2 regions of the Martinezella lusitana genome follow, and region 2 is predicted to be linked to the other one. Evidence: riboswitches for the same ligand, from Rfam matches in the RefSeq annotation. Region 2 holds a riboswitch; the other holds the start of a gene.
The links. A riboswitch is a leader RNA that binds a small molecule or an ion and turns the genes downstream of it on or off. The one in region 2 is predicted to bind S-adenosylmethionine.
Positions count from the first base shown of each region.

Region 1: another riboswitch for S-adenosylmethionine. It lies ahead of HB780_RS28505 (O-succinylhomoserine sulfhydrylase); the one in region 2 lies ahead of metA (homoserine O-acetyltransferase MetA).

Region 1 covers NZ_CP050308.1:3,061,397-3,068,797, reverse strand. Annotated here, with positions in the region: gene HB780_RS28535 (thermonuclease family protein) at 1-287, shown strand, start outside; gene HB780_RS28530 (tellurite resistance TerB family protein) at 370-783, shown strand; gene HB780_RS28525 (transporter substrate-binding domain-containing protein) at 793-1,608, opposite strand; gene HB780_RS28520 (acyltransferase) at 1,822-2,409, opposite strand; tRNA gene HB780_RS28515 (tRNA-Gly) at 2,561-2,634, opposite strand; gene HB780_RS28510 (2'-deoxycytidine 5'-triphosphate deaminase) at 2,693-3,787, opposite strand; SAM riboswitch at 3,860-3,938, shown strand; gene HB780_RS28505 (O-succinylhomoserine sulfhydrylase) at 3,983-5,167, shown strand; gene apaG (Co2+/Mg2+ efflux protein ApaG) at 5,488-5,880, shown strand; gene HB780_RS28495 (Hsp33 family molecular chaperone) at 5,887-6,876, opposite strand; gene argF (ornithine carbamoyltransferase) at 6,926-7,401, opposite strand, start outside.
Region 2 covers NZ_CP050308.1:2,290,766-2,298,166, forward strand. Annotated here, with positions in the region: gene epmA (EF-P lysine aminoacylase EpmA) at 1-618, opposite strand, end outside; gene efp (elongation factor P) at 748-1,317, shown strand; gene HB780_RS24850 (ABC transporter ATP-binding protein/permease) at 1,409-3,268, opposite strand; gene HB780_RS24855 (AAA family ATPase) at 3,436-4,278, shown strand; gene HB780_RS24860 (NUDIX hydrolase) at 4,278-4,700, shown strand; SAM riboswitch at 4,780-4,857, shown strand; gene metA (homoserine O-acetyltransferase MetA) at 4,907-5,833, shown strand; gene HB780_RS24870 (vWA domain-containing protein) at 5,837-7,024, shown strand; gene HB780_RS24875 (aldose epimerase family protein) at 7,234-7,401, shown strand, end outside.

The DNA.
Region 1 (7,401 bases), 770 kb from region 2:
GCACGGCTTTCCGCATGTATCTGCGCGGCCGTATCATCGATTGCGACCTGCCGAGCGCAACCTGGCAAGGCACGGTGACGGGACACTGCCGCTATGTTCGCATCGACCTCAGCGAGTGGCTCGTTCGTTTCGGCTGGGCGGAGCCGGAGGCCGGATCGCCGCTGGAGGCGGTTGCGGAACAGGCAAAGCAGCAGAAGCGCGGCATCTATGGCGACGACCCGCGCAAGGGCCGGAAATCGACGCTCGCGCCAGCTCCAGCCAAAGAAGATCCGCTTAATCCGATCTGACGCCACGCTTCCGCCACCGGCTCTTGTCATGAGAGACATGATTTTCTAGTCTGCCGCCAGTTTCAAAGGATTTTGTTTCGTTATGAATAAGCCGCTTTCCGCCCAAGAGGCCCTGATCTACGTCATGGTCATGGCATCCGCCGTCGACCGAACGATGAACGACCGGGAGATGACTCGGATCGGTGAGCTCATCCATGCGCTGCCGGTCTTCAAGGGCTTCGATGACGAAAAACTGATCGATGTTTCGCGCGACTGCGCCAGGCTTCTGGCCGGCACAGAAGGGCTCGACATCGTCCTGGAAACCGTGCGCGACACCCTGCCGCCACGGCTCTACGACACCGCTTACGCGCTTGCTGTCGAAGTCGCTTCCGCCGACTTGTCGGTCAAGGCCGAGGAACTGCGCCTGCTGAGCCTGCTGCGCGACCGCCTCGATCTCGGCAAGCTTACCTGCGCCGCCATTGAGCGCAGCGCCATTGCCCGCTACCGCAAGGGCTGAAAGGCTCGGTCAGTAGAGCCCGTAGGGGAAGTAACGCAGGTAGATTTCCTGCAGCCGGCCATTGCGCGATAGGGTCGCCAGGGCATGGTTGATCGCCGCCGTCAGATCGGCGTCCTCTTCGCGCAGCATGATAGTCATGCCCTCGCCAAGAAACTGCTGAGAGAGATAGGGACCGTCGAACAAAGCACAGCATTTTTCGGCTGATGGCGACGACACCCAGAAGGAGAGTTGCAATCCATCGGCAAAGCCGGCTTCAACCTTGCCATCCTTGATCGCAGCCAGAAGCGCGTCCTTGTCGTCGAAGGGCACCGGCTTGATCGCCGGAAAGAAGGCTGAGAGCATCGCTTCATGCGTCGTGCCCTTGACCACGCCGACCGAATGGCCGGCAAGGGCTGCCGCCGTCCGGCCGTCGATCGGCGCCTTGAGATTGCGGACAAACCGGGCGGGCAGCATCAGGAAGGGGCGCGAGAAGGCAAAACTCTTGCGAAGCTCCGGCGTGACCGCGACACCGGCAATCACGGCATCCCCCTGCGACGCCGAAAGCGCGCCCTGGAGCTCCTCGAAGGGCAGCGCCTGGATCTGGCATTTGTCCGATATGCCGAGTTCGTCGCAGATCTCGCGGGCGAGATCGACATGAAAGCCCGAGAGCTTGCCGTTCTGATCGGCAAAATTGAAGGGCGGGAAGTCAACGGAGGTCAGGAAGCGCAGTCTGACCAGCGTGGAAAGATCCGGTTTAGGCAGCCGTTCGCGCGCATCGAAGAGAACCGGCAAATTGGTCGACGGCGCCTGCTGCGCAGCGACGGGTATGGCGCAGGAGGCAGCCATCAGCACTGCGCCTGCCACGGATCTTGCCAAGGATATCAACGACGAAAGGCAAACGCGCATGACGATGACTAAGCCTCCGGGTCGGGTGTCCAGCTTTCCGATTTGAAGGCCGGTTTAGCAGAGTCATCCCGCAGGGGGAATATCGCGCCGTGCCACGAACCGGAAACTTCCGATAGGACAGGGCAAAATCATCGGCCGCAAAGGCAGTTTTGCCTAGCGATCCGCGATCCGTTTGAGGGGCGGAAGCAATTCGAGTTTTGCGGGCGTGGCCTTGCCTTTTTCCCCTCGCCGCCTGATCAATTTCGCGGGGGCGCCGACATAGATGCCATAGGGCACGGTCTTTCCCTTGACGACGGCATTCGCGCCGATGACACAGCCCCTGGTGATGTGCGAGCCGCCGAGAATCTTCGCTCCGGCGCCGATCCAGACATCGTCCTCGATGATAACGGGCTTCTTGGTCACACCCTGCATGCGGATGAGCTGTGTCGGATCATCGAAATTGTGATCGAACGACACGACCATCGCGTGGGCGGCAATCCGCACGTCGTTGCCGATGGTAATCCCACCGCGTCCCAGCAGAATGACGTAGTCATTGAGCGAGGCATGATCGCCGATCTCGATGCTGCCGCGCTGTGCGTCGATGACGACGCCATTGCGGATAAAAGCCTTTGCGCCGATGCGAACGCCGCCATCCTTCCAGATGATCGTCGTGCCGCGCGGGACCTTCGTGCGGCGGGAGATCCGCAGCACGCCGCGCATAAAAATCGCCTTCAGTCTGTAGAATGACGCAAAGTTGAGCATCTGGTCCGTTCCGGTTAGGGACGACCTTCTGTCATGGTTGTCTGTCAGCAACCTGAACAAACAAAGGTTTTATCGTGGCGACATTCGATCGTCGCGGTCGGCTCTAGTCGCCAAGCGTCTGAAGCCGGAAATTCCGCGTCTGTCGTGAACTTGGAGCGGGTGAAGGGAATCGAACCCTCGTATTCAGCTTGGGAAGCTGCTGCTCTACCATTGAGCTACACCCGCCTGATATCCGGAGATGTCCAACAGTTGCCGGCCTCTGTCAAGGCCGGCAACTGAGTGATCACAGCCGGAAATGCTTCGACAGCTTCAGGCCCTGTGCCTGATAGTTCGAGCCGAGGCCGGAGCCGTAGAGGCTTTCGGGCTGCTCCAGCATATGTTCATAGACCAGACGGCCGACGACCTGGCCGTCTTCCAGGATGAAGGGGACTTCGTGGCTGCGCACTTCCAGCACGGCGCGGCTGCCACGGCCGCCGGCGGGCGCATGGCCGAAGCCCGGATCGAAGAAGCCGGCATAATGGACGCGGAACTCGCCGACCAGGGGGTCGAAGGGCGTCATCTCGGCGGCATAATGCGGCGGCACATGCACGGCCTCGCGCGAAACGAGGATATAGAACTCGTCCGGATCGAGGATCAGTTCGGTGCGGCCACGGCTATAGAGCGGCTCCCAGAAATCGAAGATATCGTGCTGCGCCTTCTTGTCGACATCAACGACGGCGGTGTGGTGCTTGCCGCGATAGCCGATCAGGCCTTCCTTGTCGCCGGCAAGATCGATCGACAGCGCGATGCCGCCACCGGTAACGTTCGGCAGCTTGCTGGCAACCAGCGTTTCGCTCTCGTGCAGCGCTATCAGTTCGGCTTCGCTCAGCAGCGCCTTGCCGACCCGGAAACGGATCTGCGACAGGCGCGAGCCGCGACGCACGACGATCGGGAAGGTACGCGGGCTGATCTCCAGATAGAGCGGGCCGGAATAACCAGCCGGGATCTTGTCGAACTCCTGCGCCCGGTCTGTGATGACGCGGGTGAAGATGTCGAGGCGGCCGGTCGAGCTTTTCGGATTGGCCGATGCCGACATGTCGGCCGGCAGGTCGAGGCGTTCCATCAAGGGCACGATGTAGACGCAACCGGTTTCCAGGACAGCGCCTTCGGAAAGATCGATGACGTGGAGCTTCAGCCGGTCGAGCTTGTCGGCGACGAGATGCGATGGGCCGGGCATAAAGCTGGCGCGGACGCGGAAAGCATGCCCGCCGAGCCGCAGATCAAGGCTCGCCGGCTGGATCTGATCGACGTCCAGCTCCCGTTCGCTCGTCAGCCGTCCCGCCTCGTAAAGCGCGGCAATGGCGCGATCGGCTAAAATTCCAGTATTGCGAGCCATCATGCCTCATCCATAATTTGCGAGGGACAAAACCAAACTCAGGGAATTGACGCAAGCGGTCAACAGCAGTATTGCAACTTATCCCGTGGTGATTTGGCCGGTCGGCTTGCAGCCACGTTAAATAAGTGGCTAAAAAGACCGGGTTGAAAACCGGTCTGCAATTGCGGCCGGTTTTTTTGTTTTGAAAGTGGTGATGGCATGAGCAAGACTTGGCGCCCAGCAACCCAACTCGTTCACAGCGGAACGCTCCGCTCGCAATTCGGCGAAACATCCGAAGCGATCTATCTGACCCAGGGCTTTGTCTACGACACATCGGAAGCCGCCGAGGCGCGCTTCAAGGGCGAGACAGACGGTTTCATCTATGCCCGCTACGGCAGCCCCACCAATGACATGTTCGAAAAGCGCATGTGTGCGCTGGAAGGCGCGGAAGATGCTCGCGCCACCGCCTCCGGCATGGCCGCCGTTACCGCCGCCATTCTCTGCCAGCTGAAGGCCGGCGATCACATCGTCGCTGCCCGCGCCCTGTTCGGCTCCTGCCGCTGGGTCGTCGAGACGCTGGCACCGAAATACGGCATCGAGTGCACGCTGGTCGACGGCCGCTTCATCGAGAACTGGGAAAAGGCAATCCGTCCCACAACCAAGGTGTTCTTCCTGGAAAGCCCGACCAACCCGACACTGGAAGTGGTGGATATTGCCGCTGTTGCCAAGCTCGCCAACCAGATCGGCGCCAAGGTTGTGGTCGACAACGTCTTCGCGACGCCGCTATTCCAGAAGCCGCTGGAACTCGGCGCCCATATCGTCGTCTACTCCGCCACCAAGCATATCGACGGCCAGGGCCGCTCGCTCGGCGGCGTCATCCTCTCCGACAAGCAGTGGATCGACGAGAACTTGCAGGATTATTTCCGCCATACCGGTCCGGCCATGTCGCCGTTTACCGCCTGGACGCTGCTGAAGGGCATCGAGACGCTGCCGCTGCGGGTCGCACAACAGACTGCAAATGCCGCCAAGATCGCCGATTTCCTCGCCGATCAGGGCAAGGTTGCCAAGGTGATCTATCCCGGCCGCAAGGATCACCCGCAGGCCGATATCATCGCCAAGCAGATGACCGGCGGCTCGACGCTGGTGGCCTTCGAGCTGAAGGGCGGCAAGGAAGCAGCCTTCAAGCTGCAGAACGCGCTGGAGATTGTCAGGATCTCCAACAATCTCGGCGATAGCAAGAGCCTCATCACGCATCCGGCCACCACCACGCACAAGAACCTCAGCGACGAGGCCCGCGCAGAACTCGGCATCTCGCCGGGCACCGTGCGCTTCTCCGCCGGCATCGAGGATGGCGACGATCTGGTCGAGGATTTCGCCCGCGCGCTGGAGCAGGTTTCAGCCTGAGTTTTCCATCCCGGCCCGCCCGGATCTCGTTCGGACGGGCCGGCACGCCCTGCCAGCAGGCGTGCCTGACGGCTTCGGCTAAGGCCGATTGGCCTTGGAACTAGCCTTAGTCCCTGAAAAGCCGTATGATTTACCCGTTGTAGGGGTTTTGACCGATCCGTTCCTTGACGGGACAGGTTGTGTATAGGATACCGCTAGATGTCCCGCTTTCGTGGGATGATGGATAGCGGAGCAGATGCCCTAGACTTAAAATGCTGGAGCGTCCGATGTGCGTTTATTGGAACGCACGACGTTTCGGAGTAATGACCAAGGTGTCAGGCATGTATCGCGCTCTAACACGGGATATCGAAGTCGTCGTCGAACCGTTTTATCTGGAGGAGCAATCCGATCCGGATGACGACCGCTATGTCTGGGGTTATCGCATCGTCATTTCCAACCATTCCGCCCTCAATGTCCGGCTGGTGACACGCTATTGGCACATCACCGATCAGAACGGGCTGGTGGATGAGGTGACCGGGCCTGGCGTCGTCGGCGAGCAGCCCCGGCTTGGCCCCGGCGATACCTACGAATACTCGTCAGGCTGCCCGCTCGATACGCCATCGGGCATGATGTTCGGCCATTACCAGATGGAAACGGACGACGGGGAGCTCTTTCACGTCAAGATCCCCGCCTTTTCTCTGGATACGCCCAATCTGCTGCGGACGCTGAACTAAGCCCGATCAGGCTTGCCCTACCTCTGAGACGTCGAAGCGATAGGTGGTCGAGCAGAATTCGCAGGTAACGGCGATTTCGCCATTCTCCTGGCTCACCTCGATTTCCTCGGCGGAAAAGCCCTGCAACACGCCCTTCAGCTTGTCGCGCGAACAGGTGCAACGGTCGAAGACTGCCTTCGGTTCATAGACACGCACGCCGCGCTCGTGGAAGAGACGGAACAGCAGACGTTCCGTGCCGACCTGCGGGTCGGTCAGTTCATCGGCATCGATGGTTTCGACCAATGTCCGGGCTTCGTCCCAGGCATCGTCCTCGACGTGATAGCGCGGGTTGATGTCGCCGTCGCCACCGTGAAGATCCGGCTGGCGCATGCGCTCCGGCGCTTCGGGCAGGAACTGCGCGATAAGGCCGCCCGCCCGCCAGCGATGGCGCGGCTTGCCGGCCTCGTCGCGGTCGAACAGTTCAGCAGCGCCAAGGCGAACGCGGGTGGGGATCTGCTCCGACTGGCGGAAGTAGGTCCCGGCGATCTCCTCGAGCGAGGCGCCGTCAAGCGCCACGATCCCCTGATAGGGCTGGCTGTAGCGACCCTGATCGATGATGAAGGCGAGCACTCCCTTGCCGAGCAACTGTTCCGGTTCGGTTTCGCCGGCAGCCACGGCCTTTGCCAGCGCCTCTTCATCGAAGCGGGCATAGGCGCGGATATTTTCAGGCGTTGCGAAATCGGCGACCAGAAGATCGACCGGTCCGTCGCCCTTCGTCTGCACGGTGAACTTGCCTTCGAACTTCAGCGAGGTGCCGAGCAATACGGTCAGTGCAACGGCCTCGGCCAACAGCCGGGCAACGGGCGCCGGATAATCGTGCCGGGCAAGAATTGCGTCCAGCAGCGGTCCGAGCTGCACGGCGCGGCCACGCACATCAAGACCTTCCACCTGGAAGGGAACAACATGATCGTCGCCGGCAAAATCGAATTGACCCAGCGAGGCTGCACTTTCCGCCATTGCTCTACTCCTACTGCGCCCGCGGCATCAAACTCGCGGTTCTATATCCTCAGATCGCGCCCAGGCACCAAGCAAGAATCGACTTTTGCGCATGAAGGCGGTTTTCCGCCTCATCGAAAACAACGGATTGCGGACCATCGATCACTTCGTCCGTCACTTCCTCCCCGCGATGGGCGGGCAGGCAATGCATGAACAAGGCGTCCTTGCCGGCCTGTGCCATCAAAGCCGCGTTGACCTGATAGGGCTGGAAGACGTTGTGACCACGGGCCCGGTGTTCCTGATTCATGGAAACCCAGGTATCGGTTACCACGCAATCGACGCCAGCGACCGCACGGTCGACGTCATGCGAGAGCATGATTTCAGCGCCCTGGTTGCGGGCCCAGTTCAAATAGTGATCCTTTGGCTCGGAACCAAGGGGTACGGCCATGTTCATGCGATAGTCGAAGCGTGCAGCCCCCTCGATCAGCGAATGCAGCACATTGTTGCCGTCGCCGGTCCAGGCAACGGTCTTGCCCTTGATCGGGC
Region 2 (7,401 bases):
CAGATGCTCGCGATCCGTGGAGCCGTCAAGACCGACCGACCCGAGCAGGTCGATCCCGGCATGACGCTCGAAGGCGGCAGCAACGCTGATACGTTCCGGCACGAGGAACGGATCGGTCTCCGCGCCGCGATAGGTAAACTTCTTCGCGCCGACCGTCTCCGCCGCCAGCGCCAACAACTGGGCGCAATCGGCCATCAACGCCTCATAAGTCTCGCCGGCCCGATACCATTCCAGCATGGTGAATTCCGGATGGTGCAGCGGCCCGCGCTCGCGATTGCGATAGACATGGGCGAAGCAGGCGATGCGCTCCTCGCCGGCGGCCAGCAGCTTCTTGCAGGCAAATTCCGGCGAGGTATGCAGATAGAACGGCGCCGCCTGGCCGTCCGTCGTCAGTGCCTCGGTGGCGAAGGCATGCAGATGCGCCTCGTTGCCCGGCGACACCTGCAGCGTTGCCGTATCAACCTCGATGAAGTCGTTGCGCGCGAAGAAACCACGCAGCGCCGCCTGGATGGCGTTACGGCCAAGGAGGAACGGCCGCCGGTCCGCATGGACGCTGCGGGTCCACCAGGGGGGACGCTCTGCTGCTCGTTGGCTCCATCGCTCGCTTCTTCTCGGTATCGCCTGGGTTGGGGGGTGGCTATTTCCCCTGATTTAGGATAGTTGCGCCCCCAAGCAAACAATACTGCGTCTTGAGGTGTATTTCGACAGTCCTCTACGACGCGACAAGCCGAGTTACAAGGAAGTCTTATGGTCAAGGTCATCGCCTCTTCGGTCCGCAAGGGCAACGTTCTCGACGTCGACGGCAAGCTCTACGTCGTTCTCACCGCCGCGAACTTTCATCCGGGCAAGGGTACGCCGGTTACCCAGGTCGACATGCGCCGCATCGTCGATGGCGTGAAGGTATCCGAGCGCTGGCGCACCACCGAGCAGGTCGAGCGCGCCTTCGTCGAAGACGTGAACTTCCAGTATCTCTATGAAGACGGCGAAGGCTTCCACTTCATGAACCCGTCCTCCTATGATCAGGTCGTCGTCGATGTCGAAACCATGGGCGACCAGAAGGCTTTCCTGCAGGAAGGCATGACCTGCGTGCTGTCGATGCATGAAGGTATTGCGCTGGCACTCCAGCTGCCGCGCCACGTCACGCTGGAAATCGCCGAGACGGAACCGGTCGTCAAGGGTCAGACCGCCTCCTCCTCCTACAAGCCTGCGATCCTGTCGAATGGCGTGCGCACCCTGGTGCCGCCGCACATCAACGCCGGCACCCGCGTCGTCATCGCCACGGAAGACGTTTCCTACGTCGAGCGCGCCAAGGACTGAGCAATCGGCCTTGTGGTTTTATAAAGAACGCCCTGTCTTGATCGACGGGGCGTTTTTTTGTTTTCTAAGTCAACATCCAAGCAGAGATCGCTCACCGCGAAGGCGCATTCGCCTTCTTGCTATCCACCTCCGGCTCCTCGTCCGGTACCGGCTGCGCGGTTGCCTCGGCGACTTCCTCCTCATGCGGCACCAGCGCCTGCAGATGCAGCACGCGCGGCGACATCGCCTGGAGATAGGCGTCGGAGCGGCCGATATAGATCACGGTCGCCTCGGTAAACTCCGTCAGCAGCGCCGAGAACTTGGCCTGGATATCCAGTTCCAGCCCTTCCATGACTTCGTCGAGGATGATCCATTTCGGCTTTGCCAGCAGCAAATGCGCGAAAGCGATGGCCTTCTGCTCGTCATTGTCCAGCAGTCGGTCCCAGCGCGCCTGCGTGTCGAGCCGGGCCTTGAGGCGACTAAGGCCGACCTTGTCCATCGCAGCCTCGATGGCGGCATCATCATAGGCATCCCGATCCTCGGGGAAACAGATCGCTTCCCGGAGCGTACCGCCCGGCACATAGGGCGTGTGCGGCATGAACAGCATGTCTTCCATCGGCGGCATGCTGATCGTGCCCGAGCCGCAATTCCATTGATGCGCCAGCGACTGGAACAGCAGCCTGCGGTTCACGCCATGATCGCCATTGACCATGATGTGCTCGCCGGCGGCAATGGTCACCGAGCCCTCGCGAATGCGGAAGCCATTTTCCATGGCATCCTCACTGGTCTTGGTGGAAATCTCCATGTCGGTCCATGCCATCGTACCGGGGGCTGCCTGGTCGAAGGTGATGGTGTGCGGCATCGGCGTCGTATCGTCCATTTCCATCAGCGCTTGGCGGAAATCGGTGACGCGCATCAGCGTCGCGCGCCATTCGGCGATCGGCCCGAAGTTGGCGACATACCAGCGCAGGGCCGTATTGACCTGATTGAAGGCGCCGACCGCCACCATCAGCTGGCCAAAAGTCAGCCCGCCGGAGAAATAGGCGGGCGCAGCCACCAGGATCGGAATGATCAGCACCAGCCAGCCGTAGCCGGCCGAGACCCATGTGAGATTGGTATTGGCGATGGCAAGCTGGCGGATGACGGCAAGCACGGCGGAAATATCGAGATTGATCCGCCGGCGCTCGTTCTCCTGACCGCTGGCAATGGTGATCGCCGGCATATGTTCGTTGGCATGCATCAGCGCAAAGCGCAGTTCGGCTTCCTTGGAGTAGCGGTCAGCATTCAGCCGCACCAGCCGGCGGCCGACAAACTGGCTGAGGAACGACGCCGAACCGGCATAGATGATCGCCGCCCAGACCATGTAGCCGGGGATCGAGAAGCTCATGTCGTTGTAATGGAAGACCATGCCATTGGACAGTTCCCAGAGCACGCCGATAAAGCTCAGGAGCAGGATCGTCGCCTGCACCAGGCCGATCGCCAGGCCCGTGGTGCTCTCAGCGAGATTGCGCGCATCCTCGTGCAGTCGCTGGTCGGGATTGACGCCGATCAGGCCGGAAGAGGCGAGACGAAGGGCGCGCTTGGCCTTCAGCCATTGATCGACGAGATCGCGCGCCAGGCCCTCGCGCATATAGAGCGCGGTCATCTGGTTGAACCAGGCCTGGATGACATTGAGGACGAGAAGCGAGCCGGCAATGATGCCGAAAACGCCAAGCTGGTGGAAGAAGGCGCCAGTATCGCGCCGCGCCAGCGAATCATAAAACGGCGCATTCCAACTATTGAGCAGGACCTGGACATAGGCCGTGACCATAATGATCACGAACAGCGAGACTGTCAGCGAAATGATCTTGATGCGGACCGCCGAACCCCAAAAGGCGGAAAACATCATCCTCAGCCGATAGAGAACGCTGAAATCGTATCCGACCCGGTCGTTTCCCTGATTATTCGGCGCGGCTTGCGTTTCAACTGCCATCAATACTTCCCTGCGACGCACGTACCGTCAGTTAACCATCACCTGCCCACATGTCCATCCACGCAGTTCATCAGGGCGATCACGTTCAATATATACACCGACTCATGCCTTGAACCGATTAAGGCCAGGGACTAGCTTGCGCCTCAAATATTGATGAAAGCCTTCCGATGCAATTTCAGGGAACTGCGGACTATATCGCCGACAAGGATTTGATGGTCGCCGTCAATGCCGCCATCCGGCTGGAACGGCCGCTTCTGGTGAAGGGCGAGCCGGGCACCGGTAAGACGGAGCTGGCCCGTCAGGTGGCAACCGCTCTCGGTCTCGACCTGATCGAATGGAACATCAAATCGACCACGAAGGCGCAGCAGGGCCTCTACGAATACGATGCCGTCTCTCGCCTGCGCGACAGCCAGCTAGGCGACGAGCGCGTCCATGATGTCCGGAACTATATCCGGCGGGGCAAGCTCTGGCAGGCTTTCACGGCGTCGCAGAAATGCGTGCTGCTGATCGATGAGATCGACAAGGCGGACATCGAATTCCCGAACGACCTGCTGCAGGAACTCGACCGCATGGAATTCCATGTCTACGAGACCGGCGAAACCATCCGCGCCGCCATCCGGCCGATCGTCATCATCACCTCCAACAATGAAAAGGAGTTGCCCGACGCCTTCCTGCGCCGCTGCTTCTTCCACTACATCCGCTTTCCCGACATTGAGACGCTGACGCGCATTGTCGAGGTGCATTATCCCGGCATCAAGCAGACGCTGGTGCGGGCGGCACTGGCCCAATTTTTCGAGATCCGCGATGTGCCGGGCCTGAAAAAGAAGCCGTCCACCTCAGAGGCGCTCGACTGGATCCGCCTCCTTGTCGCCGACGATGTCGATCCGGCCACCCTGCGTGTCGATGCGAAGACCGTCCTGCCGAAGCTGCACGGCGCGCTGTTGAAGAACGAGCAGGATGTCCACCTCTTCGAACGGCTGGCTTTCATGGCGCGGGGTCAGTCGAAATAATGCGGCCGGATGCCGTCAAAGTCCTGATTTATGCACTGCGCGACCGGCATTTGCTGGTCTTCGACGAACCGGACTTTCCCGCTGTCGAGCTGCAGGTTCCCGGCGGCACCGTCGAGCCCGGCGAGGATATAGCTGCAGCGGCGAGACGCGAATTCGAGGAAGAGACCGGGCTTGCGGCGACCGAATTACGTCCGCTTGGCATTCACGACTACCGCTTCGAAAAGGACGGGCGCGAATACCATCATCAGAGACACTATTTCCGCTGCACCCTGCCCGAAGCAACGCCGGATAGCTGGCTCCATCTCGAAATGACGCCGTTCGACGGCAGCGACCCGATCCGCTTCCGCTTCTTCTGGCTGCCGATCGTGGCGGCAAGGCAGCGTCTCGGCTACGGCATGCAGCACTTCCTTGAAGATCTGTAGAGGCCACCGGCATGCAGCCCGACACCGGCTTTTCCCTCAAGCGCTTCCCCATTGACCGATAGAGGCCGCGGGTTTATTGAATTTGCCTTGTGGTGATTTGGCCGGCCGGCTTGCAGCCACGTTAAATAAGTCGCTAAAGGGCCGCGTGCGGACCGGTAGCGATTCATGATCGCGGCCGGTTTTTGTTTTTTGGTCGAGTGGTAACGATGCCCATCAAGATTCCCGACACGCTGCCCGCGTTCGAAGCCCTTCAGAACGAGGGTGTGCGGGTGATGACTGAAACGATGGCGATCCGTCAGGATATCCGTCCCCTTCAGATCGGGCTTCTCAACCTCATGCCGAACAAGATCAAAACCGAGGTGCAGATGGCGCGCCTGGTCGGCGCCTCGCCGTTGCAGGTGGAATTCTCGCTGGTCCGCGTCGGCGGCCACAAGGCCAAGAACACGTCCGAAGAACATCTGCTCTCCTTCTATCATACCTGGGAAGAGGTGAAGCACCGCAAGTTCGACGGCTTCATCATCACAGGCGCGCCGATCGAGCTGCTGGAGTACGAAGAGGTCACTTATTGGGACGAGATGAAGCAGATCTTCGACTGGACGACGACCAATGTCCATTCGACGCTGAATGTCTGCTGGGGCGCCATGGCGGCGGCCTATCACTTCCACAAGGTGCCGAAATATACGCTGAAGGAGAAAGCCTTCGGCGTCTATCGTCACCAGAACCTGAAGCCATCCTCGGTCTATCTCAACGGCTTCTCCGATGACTTTGCCGTGCCGGTATCGCGCTGGACCGAAGTGCGCCGCGCCGACATCGAGAAGGTGCCGAACCTCGAGATCCTGATGGAATCGAGCGAGATGGGCATCTGCCTGGTGCATGAGCGCGACTGCAACCGGCTCTACATGTTCAATCATGTGGAGTATGATTCCACGTCGCTGGCGGATGAATATTTCCGGGACGTGAATGCCGGCGTGCCGATCAAGATGCCGCATAATTATTTCCCGCATAACGACCCGGAAATCCCACCGCAGAACCGTTGGCGCAGCCATGCGCATCTGTTCTTCGGCAACTGGATCAACGAACTCTACCAGACCACGTCCTATGATCTGGAGGAGATCGGCAACGAGAGGTCCTGACCCTTGTTCATTCTCTTCTTCCTGAAACTGAAGGAAGCGAAGGTTCCGGTGACGCTCCGGGAATTCCTGTCGCTTCTGGAGGGAATGGAGGAAGGGATCGCCGACTATGACGTCGAAGCCTTCTATTATCTGGCCCGCACAACGCTGATCAAGGACGAGCGATTCATCGACCGTTTCGACCAGGTCTTCGCCGATTATTTCCGTGGCGTCGAGGCGATCGGCGGCGGCACTGAGGCGAGTGAGGCGGCCACCATTCCCGAGGAATGGCTGCGCAAGCTCACTGAGAAACATCTGACGGAAGAGGAAAAGAAGCTGGTCGAGGCGCTCGGCGGCTTCGAAAAGCTGATGGAGACGCTGCGCCAGCGTCTCGCCGAGCAGAAGGGGCGGCATCAAGGCGGCTCGAAATGGATCGGCACGGCCGGCACCTCGCCCTTCGGTGCGCATGGCTACAATCCCGAGGGCGTGCGCATCGGCCAGGAGACATCCAAGCACCGCAAGGCGGTGAAGGTCTGGGACCGGCGGGAATTTCAAAACCTTGACGACGGCGTCGAACTCGGCACCCGCAACATCAAGCTGGCGCTGAAACGGCTGCGCCGCTGGGTGCGTGAAGGTGCCGCCGACGAACTCGACCTCTCCGGCACGATCCGCTCCACCGCCGAACACGGCTATCTCGATGTCCAGACGCGGCCGGAGCGGCGCAATGCCGTCAAGCTGCTGATGTTCTTCGATATTGGCGGCTCGATGGACGACCATATCCGCGTGGTTGAGGAACTCTTCTCCGCCGCGCGCGCCGAATTCCGGCACATGGAATATTTCTACTTCCACAATTGCCTCTATGAAGGCGTATGGAAGGACAATCGCCGCCGACGCGTCGACATCACCGCGACATCAGACCTGATCCGCACTTTTGGCCCCGATTACCGCATCATCTTCGTTGGCGACGCCTCGATGAGCCCCTACGAGATCGTCCAACCAGGCGGCTCGGTGGAGCACTGGAACAAGGAAGCCGGCGAAGCCTGGCTCAACCGCATGACCGGCCATTTCCGCAAATGCGTCTGGCTCAATCCCGTGCCCGAGGACTATTGGAGCCACACCACCTCGATCTCCATCATCCGCCGCCTGTTTTCCGACCGGATGTATCCGCTGACGCTCGGCGGGCTAGAGAGGGCGACGCGGGAATTGTCGCGGTGACAATTCCGAACAGGAAACGAACCCATCTGTCGTATGCACTGCACATTTACAGCGCAGTTTGACAACTCCGAAGCCGATGAAGAGAAACCCGAACCAAGCCTTAATCGGCATTCCATCGCCCCTAAATTTCGCATTCGAACTGGTTGCGGATCGGCGCGAATGGGGGCAGGGTCTGGCCTCGAATTTCTGATAGGAATGGATGAGCTGATATGACGGAAAACAGTTTGCAACGGGAAGTTTTCGGAACGACGCCGAGCGGTGAAACAGTCTATCGCGCTAAGATCGTTGGCGGCGGCCTGACGGCGCATATCATCAGCTGGGGTGCTGTCATTCAGGACCTGCGGCTCGACGGCCACGGCCCGGCACTCCTCCTCGGC